Mastigocladopsis repens PCC 10914: one gene and its partner. The main gene of each other region encodes a partner of the protein of the gene in region 2 in a complex. Links are inferred from orthologs where the notes say so. Each region holds a gene or a part of one and is shown on either strand. Other genes may lie near its edges.

Region 1 (3,271 bases), 180 kb from region 2 along the record:
GGTGATCCAGCAGGGTTCTAAAGCTTGAAGCGCGAAATCGCCGAAGTTGAGGGTACTGCCGCGACTGGCTAGACCGGTCATCCGTCCGCGCTGTTGTTTGCGGAATTTAGTTCTTCTTGGACTTAGCATGATTTGTTAGTTGTTGGTTGTTAGTTGTTGGTTGTTAGTTGTTACCACTAACCACTAACCATTGACTATCCTTCATTGGAACGGTCTTCAAATTGCTGACGACGGCGTTGTTGACGGCGAGATGGAGGGCGATCGCGACTTGTTGTTGGGGGAGGCGTTTCTTCCTGTCCGGGAATGATTTCTCCTTTGAACACCCACACCTTGATACCGAGAATGCCGTAGACAGTTTTGGCTGTGCAGTATGCGTAGTCAATATCAGCACGCAAGGTGTGTAAAGGGACTCTTCCCTCACGAGTCCACTCTGTCCGGGCAATTTCTGCACCGTTAAGCCGTCCGCTGACTTGAATTTTGATGCCTTGCACGCCAGCACGTTGGGCACGCTGAATGGCTTGCCGTACCACCCGTCGGAAGGAAACGCGACGTTCTAGCTGTTGAGCAATGTATTCAGAAATCAGGTAGGCATCAGCATCAACTCGTTGTACTTCAACGACGTTAATGCGAATTTGGCGATTGCTGCCTAACAGTTGCTGAAGACCAGTACGTAAAGATTCAATGCCTTGTCCGCCTCGACCTACGACTACGCCAGGTCGAGCTGTACGTACCTCTAAATCGATTTGATCTGCTTTGCGATCAATGCGTACTTCAGAAATCCCAGCGTTGTTTTGAGCGTATCTACCCAGCTTTTGTTCTATATATTTACGGAGTTTATGGTCTTCTTGTAGAAGTTCTGGATAACGACTGGGGTCGGCAAACCAACGCGATTGATGCTCTTGGGTAATCCCCAAGCGAAAACCTACTGGATGTATCTTCTGTCCCACAAATGCTTCCTCTAAAAGTTCTTTCTGTACGCAATTTTTTATTGAGCTGCGTCAGGGTCAGTAGCAACAGCCACAGTGATATGACACGTCGGCTTGCGAATTTGGTAAGCGCGACCTTGTGCCCTAGGTTGGAACCGTTTCAGCACCGGACCTTGATCTGCGTAGGCTTGAGTAATGATCAGATCAGCTCTGTCTAGCCCAGCGTTATGCTCTGCATTAGCTGCAGCGCTTCTTAAAACCTTCAATACTGGGTCGCAAGCTCGATAGGGCATGAATTCTAGGATAATTAGTGCTTCTCGGTACGATCGCCCGCGAATTTGGTCGAGTACACGACGCACTTTATAGGGAGACATCCGTACATAACGGGCGATCGCTTTCACTTCAGTCGTATCTATTGCCATATTTTTCTCCATTTGTCAAGAGTCAATAGTCGTTGCTTTTGACTTTGGACTCTGGACTTTTGACTATCTACCTGATTTTTTGTCACTCTTGGAGTGACCTCTAAAAGTGCGTGTGGGTGCAAATTCGCCCAATTTATGTCCTACCATTTGGTCTGATATGAAAATTGGGACGTGCTGGCGTCCGTTATGAACAGCGATGGTATGACCTACCATGACAGGCAAAATTGTCGAAGCCCGCGACCACGTTTTAATGACTTCTTTTCTGTTGTTTTCGTTGAGCTTTTCAATTTTGCTAAGAAGATGATCCGCAACGAAGGGACCTTTTTTTAGAGAACGACCCATAATTAGTTAAGTTGGTAGTTGGTAGTTGGTAGTTGGTAGTTGGTAGTTGGTGGTTGCTGGTTGCAATTTCTACTAACGACTAACGACTAACTCTTTACGATTCACGACCACCGCGACCGCGTTTAGAAGATTTGCGGCGACGGCGCACAATTAACTTGCTACTGGCTTTCTTGGGCTTGCGTGTCTTTTTACCCAAAGCTGGTTTACCCCAAGGTGTCACAGGTCCTGGTCTACCGATGGGTGCCCGACCTTCACCACCACCATGTGGGTGGTCAACTGGGTTCATCACACTACCTCTGACCTGAGGACGGCGACCCTTCCAGCGAGTTCTACCTGCTTTACCCGAACTCAGGTTTCTAGCATCAATATTACCGACTTGTCCAATGGTGGCGTAGCACTCGCGGCGAATCATCCGGACTTCTCCAGAAGGCAACTTGAGTGTTACGTAGTTACCTTCTTTTGCCACAACTTGAGCGGTTGCACCAGCAGCACGAACGATTTGACCGCCCTTACCGGGTTTCAATTCTACGTTATGAACGCTGGTTCCTAAGGGAATGTTGGAAAGGGGCAAGGCATTGCCATCTTCTATCGGAGCATCTGAACCCGCAACAACTGTTCCTCCTACCTTCAAACCGTTGGGTTGAAGGATGTAACGCTTTTCGCCGTCTTCGTATTGCAAAAGGGCAATCCGCGCGTTGCGGTTGGGGTCATATTCAATGGCTTTCACTGTGGCACGAATACCACGCTTATCGCGCTTAAAGTCGATAATGCGGTAAAGGCGCTTGTGACCTCCACCTCGGTGGCGAACAGTGATCCGCCCCTGGTTATTCCTACCTTTGGGGCGATGTAGTGATACAGTTAGAGATTTTTCTGGCTCGGTTTTGGTAATCTCCGAGAAGTCAGAAATCGTAACTTGGCGAGTACTGGGGGTATAAGGGCGATAAGAGCGAGTACCCATTCTTTTAAACCTCTGGGAATAGAACCTGTCTAATCTTGTCTACGTCCGATGCCGCCACTGTTACGATGGCTCGCTTATATTGGGGCTTATAACCAATAAACTTACCAACGCGCCGCTTTTTGCGTGGTGGCATTATGGTGTTTACCTTTTCAACCTTGACGTTAAATAAATCTTCTATCGCCGCTTTGATTTGTGGCTTTGTTGCTTTTGGAGTGACTTCAAAAGTATATTGATTTTGCTCCATCAGAATAGTCGCCTTTTCAGTGACAATTGGGCGACGCACAAGGTCAGGAAGGTTGCGGGGGTCAATCTTAGTCTTACTCACTTATAGACCTCCTGAATTTTTTCCAGGGCTGATGCCGTAACAATAATCTTGTCGGCGTGCAGCAAATCATAAACATTTAACTGGTCAGCGCCAATCAGCTTTAACTTTTCTACGTTGCGGGCGGATAAATATACATTCTCCGTACGCTCGGACAAGATTAATAATGTTTGATTTTCTGGCTTTGACCCCCAACGGGTGATCACTTCCACTAACTCTTTAGTCTTAGGACGCTGTAGCTGGTCGCCAAAATCTTCTACCACGATTAAATCGTCAATGCGACTCGCAAAAGCTGTCCGCA
Region 2 (3,168 bases):
TTTCCTAGGCTGGCACAACAAAAGTGCAAAGTAACGGAAAGTTTAGATGTGTCCCTTCAGTGGATAACTTCAAAGCATTCCGTCAGAAAGTAAAAGCTGTCATCAACTGTTCCAACTATGGTTCCAAGGTAAAAGCTGAGAAATTAGCTCCCTTGGTTAGAGGATGGAGGAATTACCACCGTTTCTGCAAGATGGATGGGTCACGATTTTCACTCTGGCACATCAAACACAGAACATTCAAGGTATTCAATAGGGAAACTAAGAATGACCGAGAATCAAGCACAAGCCTGATTAAGAAAGCATTCCCAGCAGTTCCCTACTCCGAAAACAAATTTGTCAACGTCCAGGGTGAGAAATCACCATTTGATGGAGACATTCCCTACTGGAGCGAGCGCAACAACAAGCTCTATGACGGTGAAACCTCTAAAGCTTTAAAACGGCAAAACCATGCATGTGGATACTGTGGATTGAAAATGTTCAGTGAGGAGAAAGTACACCTACATCATATAGATGGAAATCACCAAAACTGGAAAACAAAGAATCTTCTGGCAGTTCATGAAAGCTGTCACGATTACATCCACATGGGCAAGGGGAAACCCTAGAACATCGGGAGCTGGATGCCGTGAAAATGGCACGTCCAGATCTAACACAGAGATGCGGGACGTAATAGTCCCCATCGACTCTACCAAAACGATAAGAATCAGGCATACTAGCGGTAATGCTAACCTTTGTTGCGTCGAACTTTGCCATATATCTGCACGCTCATACCTTACCCGATCCCCAATCACTGAAAGTTGGTAAAACGGAAAAAAGTGAGCCTGCTGTTTCCAGGCACAAGTTGCCGAATCAACGCGGATATGAGGATGTGCAAGTAGGGGGATATATCTTCCCCTGTTTTATTAAAATAGAGAAGTAAAAAGCTGAAATCTATAATAGGATAAGCTAGCTTTAAGAGCCTCTATCCTTTTTATGCAAGTTCTCGGCTCAATGCCCTTGAGACACATGAGAAATAGCAGCTAGGATCATCTCCCCTAGCTTTCAACCACACTCAGCTTTTTGATGACAACTATTTTTTACAACGGCACTAATCTGTCACTGTACAGAGTTGGTGGCGGGTTTAAATCCCCTACCATACGCCTGGTCACTGGTCACTGTTCACTGTTCACTGGTTTATAGGCGCAATATTCCCTAATCATTGATTTCAAGTAACCCATCTGGTGGCGTAATTTCAATGCGCCTTGCTGCTATATCTACAACTGGCGTGATCGCTTTTACAAACGGAATCAAAACTTTTTTTGTTTTTTTGTCATTACAAGCGTGTCGCTGCACTTCCAACAAATCATGACCAGCAGGAATCACATCTACCACTGTACCAACGAGTTCGCCAGATTCCTGCATAAAAACTTGCAAGCCAATCAAATCTGCGACATGATATTCATCTTCTCCCAATGGGAGGCGATCGCAATCTTTCACCATCAACTTGCAACCGCGCAACTCCTCAGCTTGGTCGCAATTTTCCACCCCAGCAAGTTTGATGATGCATAACTTCTTGCCTTCAACGTAACGTCCCGACAGCAATTCGACAGGTTCCGGTTCCGTCTCGCCTGGACGCAACAACCACCGTTTTCCAGGGACCTCAAAGCGTTCGGGGAAGTCCGTGTCAGGATAAACCCGCATCTCCCCACGCAAGCCTTGTGGTGCCACAATCTTACCAATTTCCAACCAACCTTCTGGTGTTGGAGTAGGGAGTCGGGACTTGTTGAGAGATGGGGAAGATGGGGAAGCTTTTTCTCCCGCCACTCTCTTTGTCGCCTTGTCGCCTTGTTGCCTTGTCTCCTTGTCCCTCATCTTTTCCTCTGCGTACTCTGAGTCCTGGTGCGGTTTGTTTAAGCACTCACAGTCGCACGCTGATAAACTTGTTGTACAACTTTTGCCAAACGCTGCATACCTGTTGCAATTTCCTCATCACTTGCAGTGAGGCTAATACGGACACACTGCTGCTTGTGTTCCCACTCTTCCGCCAAGCCAGGAAAGAACGAACTCCCAGGCACAACGATAACGCCCACCTGCTTGAGTTCTTGATACAACTCCCAGTCTGTCATTGGCAAATCCTGGAACCACAACCAGGCAAAAATTGCCCCTTCACCGCGATGGAGGAACCAAGGTAAATCCTTGGGCATTGCTTCGTTTAACGTGCTTTCCAAAATGGTAAACTTATTCTGATAAAATGGGCGAATGACTTGCGTACAAATTTCTGCAAGCGCACCAGAGCTAATAGCAAGTGCTGCGATCGCTTGTCCGTAACGTGAAGCATGGAGACAGGCATTCGTTTGGAAACATTCCAGAACTTGAATCACCCGTTCATCGCCTATCGCAATCCCAATGCGTTCTCCTGGTAAGCCAGCTTTGGATAAAGTCATACAGTGCAGGATGTTATTGCCGAATATTGGCGTCATTTCAGTAAAGTTCAGCGCCGGGAATGGAAGACCATATGCCGAATCAATTAACACCGGCACATCATAAGACGCAGCAAGGGCGGCAATTTTTTTCACCTCATCATCGGTGAGGACATTACCAGTGGGATTACAGGGGCGAGAGAAGATAACGCAACCAGTTTTTTCTGTAATCGAGAGTTTGCTGAAGTCGGGGCGATATTTAAACTTGTGTGCCGCTGCATCAATATCTAGCGTAGGTTTGTAGGCAATCAAGGCTTCTGGCACTAAAGTGACGCCACCATAACCAGTGTAGTCAGGACTGAGGGGCAGAACGATTTGCTTGAGTTCACCGCTGGTGGTGTATCCGCCAAAAGCATTAGCAGCGTAAAAGTAGAGACTTTGACTTCCTGGAGTCACAAGGATATTGCGCTCGTTCAAATTTAAGCCATATCGTTCATTAAAATCCTTAGCAATGACTTCAATGAATGGTGTATACCCTTGACTTGACCCGTAGCGACAAACGACTTCACCATAGTCTGGGCTTGCCAGCAATTGTGCAGTACAATCGCGCCATAATTGTTCTACCTCTGGTAAAATCAAGGGATTGCCAGCACTCAAATTAATTAATTGCTGCCCCGCACCAGCTTTTAAAGTTTCAATAATATCCTTCATAATAGCTCTGACGCCTGTCAGGTGGGACATATGGACGCCGAATTGAGTCAGGGCAGGGTTC

What was found.
Region 1: the proteins of rimM (region 2) and rpsS are in contact, whole or in part, in a crystal structure (PDB 3A1P), measured with the Thermus thermophilus proteins. The link is inferred for Mastigocladopsis repens PCC 10914 from one-to-one orthologs. Residues at the interface, in WP_008632437.1 of Thermus thermophilus: Val4, Glu5, Ile6, Gly7, Arg8, Arg22, Gly23, Glu24, Val26, Leu84, Glu85, Glu86, Gly87, Arg88, Tyr89, Tyr90, Tyr91, Phe92, Leu94, Asp111, Ile112, Leu113, Asp114, Ala115, Gly116, Ala117, Gln118, Asp119, Val120, Ile122; in WP_011173711.1 of Thermus thermophilus: Lys28, Arg29, Leu30, Lys32, Thr48, Gln56, His57, Val58, Pro59, Val60, Tyr61, Thr63, Met66, Glu73, Phe74, Pro76, Thr77, Arg78, Arg81, His83, Gly84, Lys85, Glu86, Ala87, Lys88, Ala89, Thr90, Lys91, Lys92, Lys93.

The regions. Positions count from the first base shown.
Region 1 is NZ_JH992901.1:600,665-603,935, reverse strand. The notes cover bases 52-2,997. They hold rpsS (30S ribosomal protein S19), read right to left. Parts: upstream 1,691-2,997; coding sequence 1,412-1,690; downstream 52-1,411. Other genes in these bases: rplD (50S ribosomal protein L4), read right to left, coding at 2,970-2,997; MAS10914_RS0104770 (50S ribosomal protein L23), read right to left, coding at 2,653-2,973; rplB (50S ribosomal protein L2), read right to left, coding at 1,785-2,648; rplV (50S ribosomal protein L22), read right to left, coding at 986-1,348; rpsC (30S ribosomal protein S3), read right to left, coding at 195-947. Outside these bases: more of rplP, read right to left, coding at 1-51; more of rplD, read right to left, coding at 2,998-3,271. UniProt on the Escherichia coli protein: In the E.coli 70S ribosome in the initiation state it has been modeled to contact the 23S rRNA of the 50S subunit forming part of bridge B1a; this bridge is broken in the model with bound EF-G.
Region 2 is NZ_JH992901.1:417,335-420,502, forward strand. The notes cover bases 19-2,861. They hold rimM (ribosome maturation factor RimM), read right to left. Parts: upstream 1,849-2,861; coding sequence 1,189-1,848; downstream 19-1,188. Other genes in these bases: MAS10914_RS0103975 (valine--pyruvate transaminase), read right to left, coding at 1,887-2,861. Also shown: more of MAS10914_RS0103975, read right to left, coding at 2,862-3,168. UniProt on the Escherichia coli protein: One of at least 4 proteins (Era, RbfA, RimM and RsgA/YjeQ) that assist in the late assembly stage of the 30S ribosomal subunit.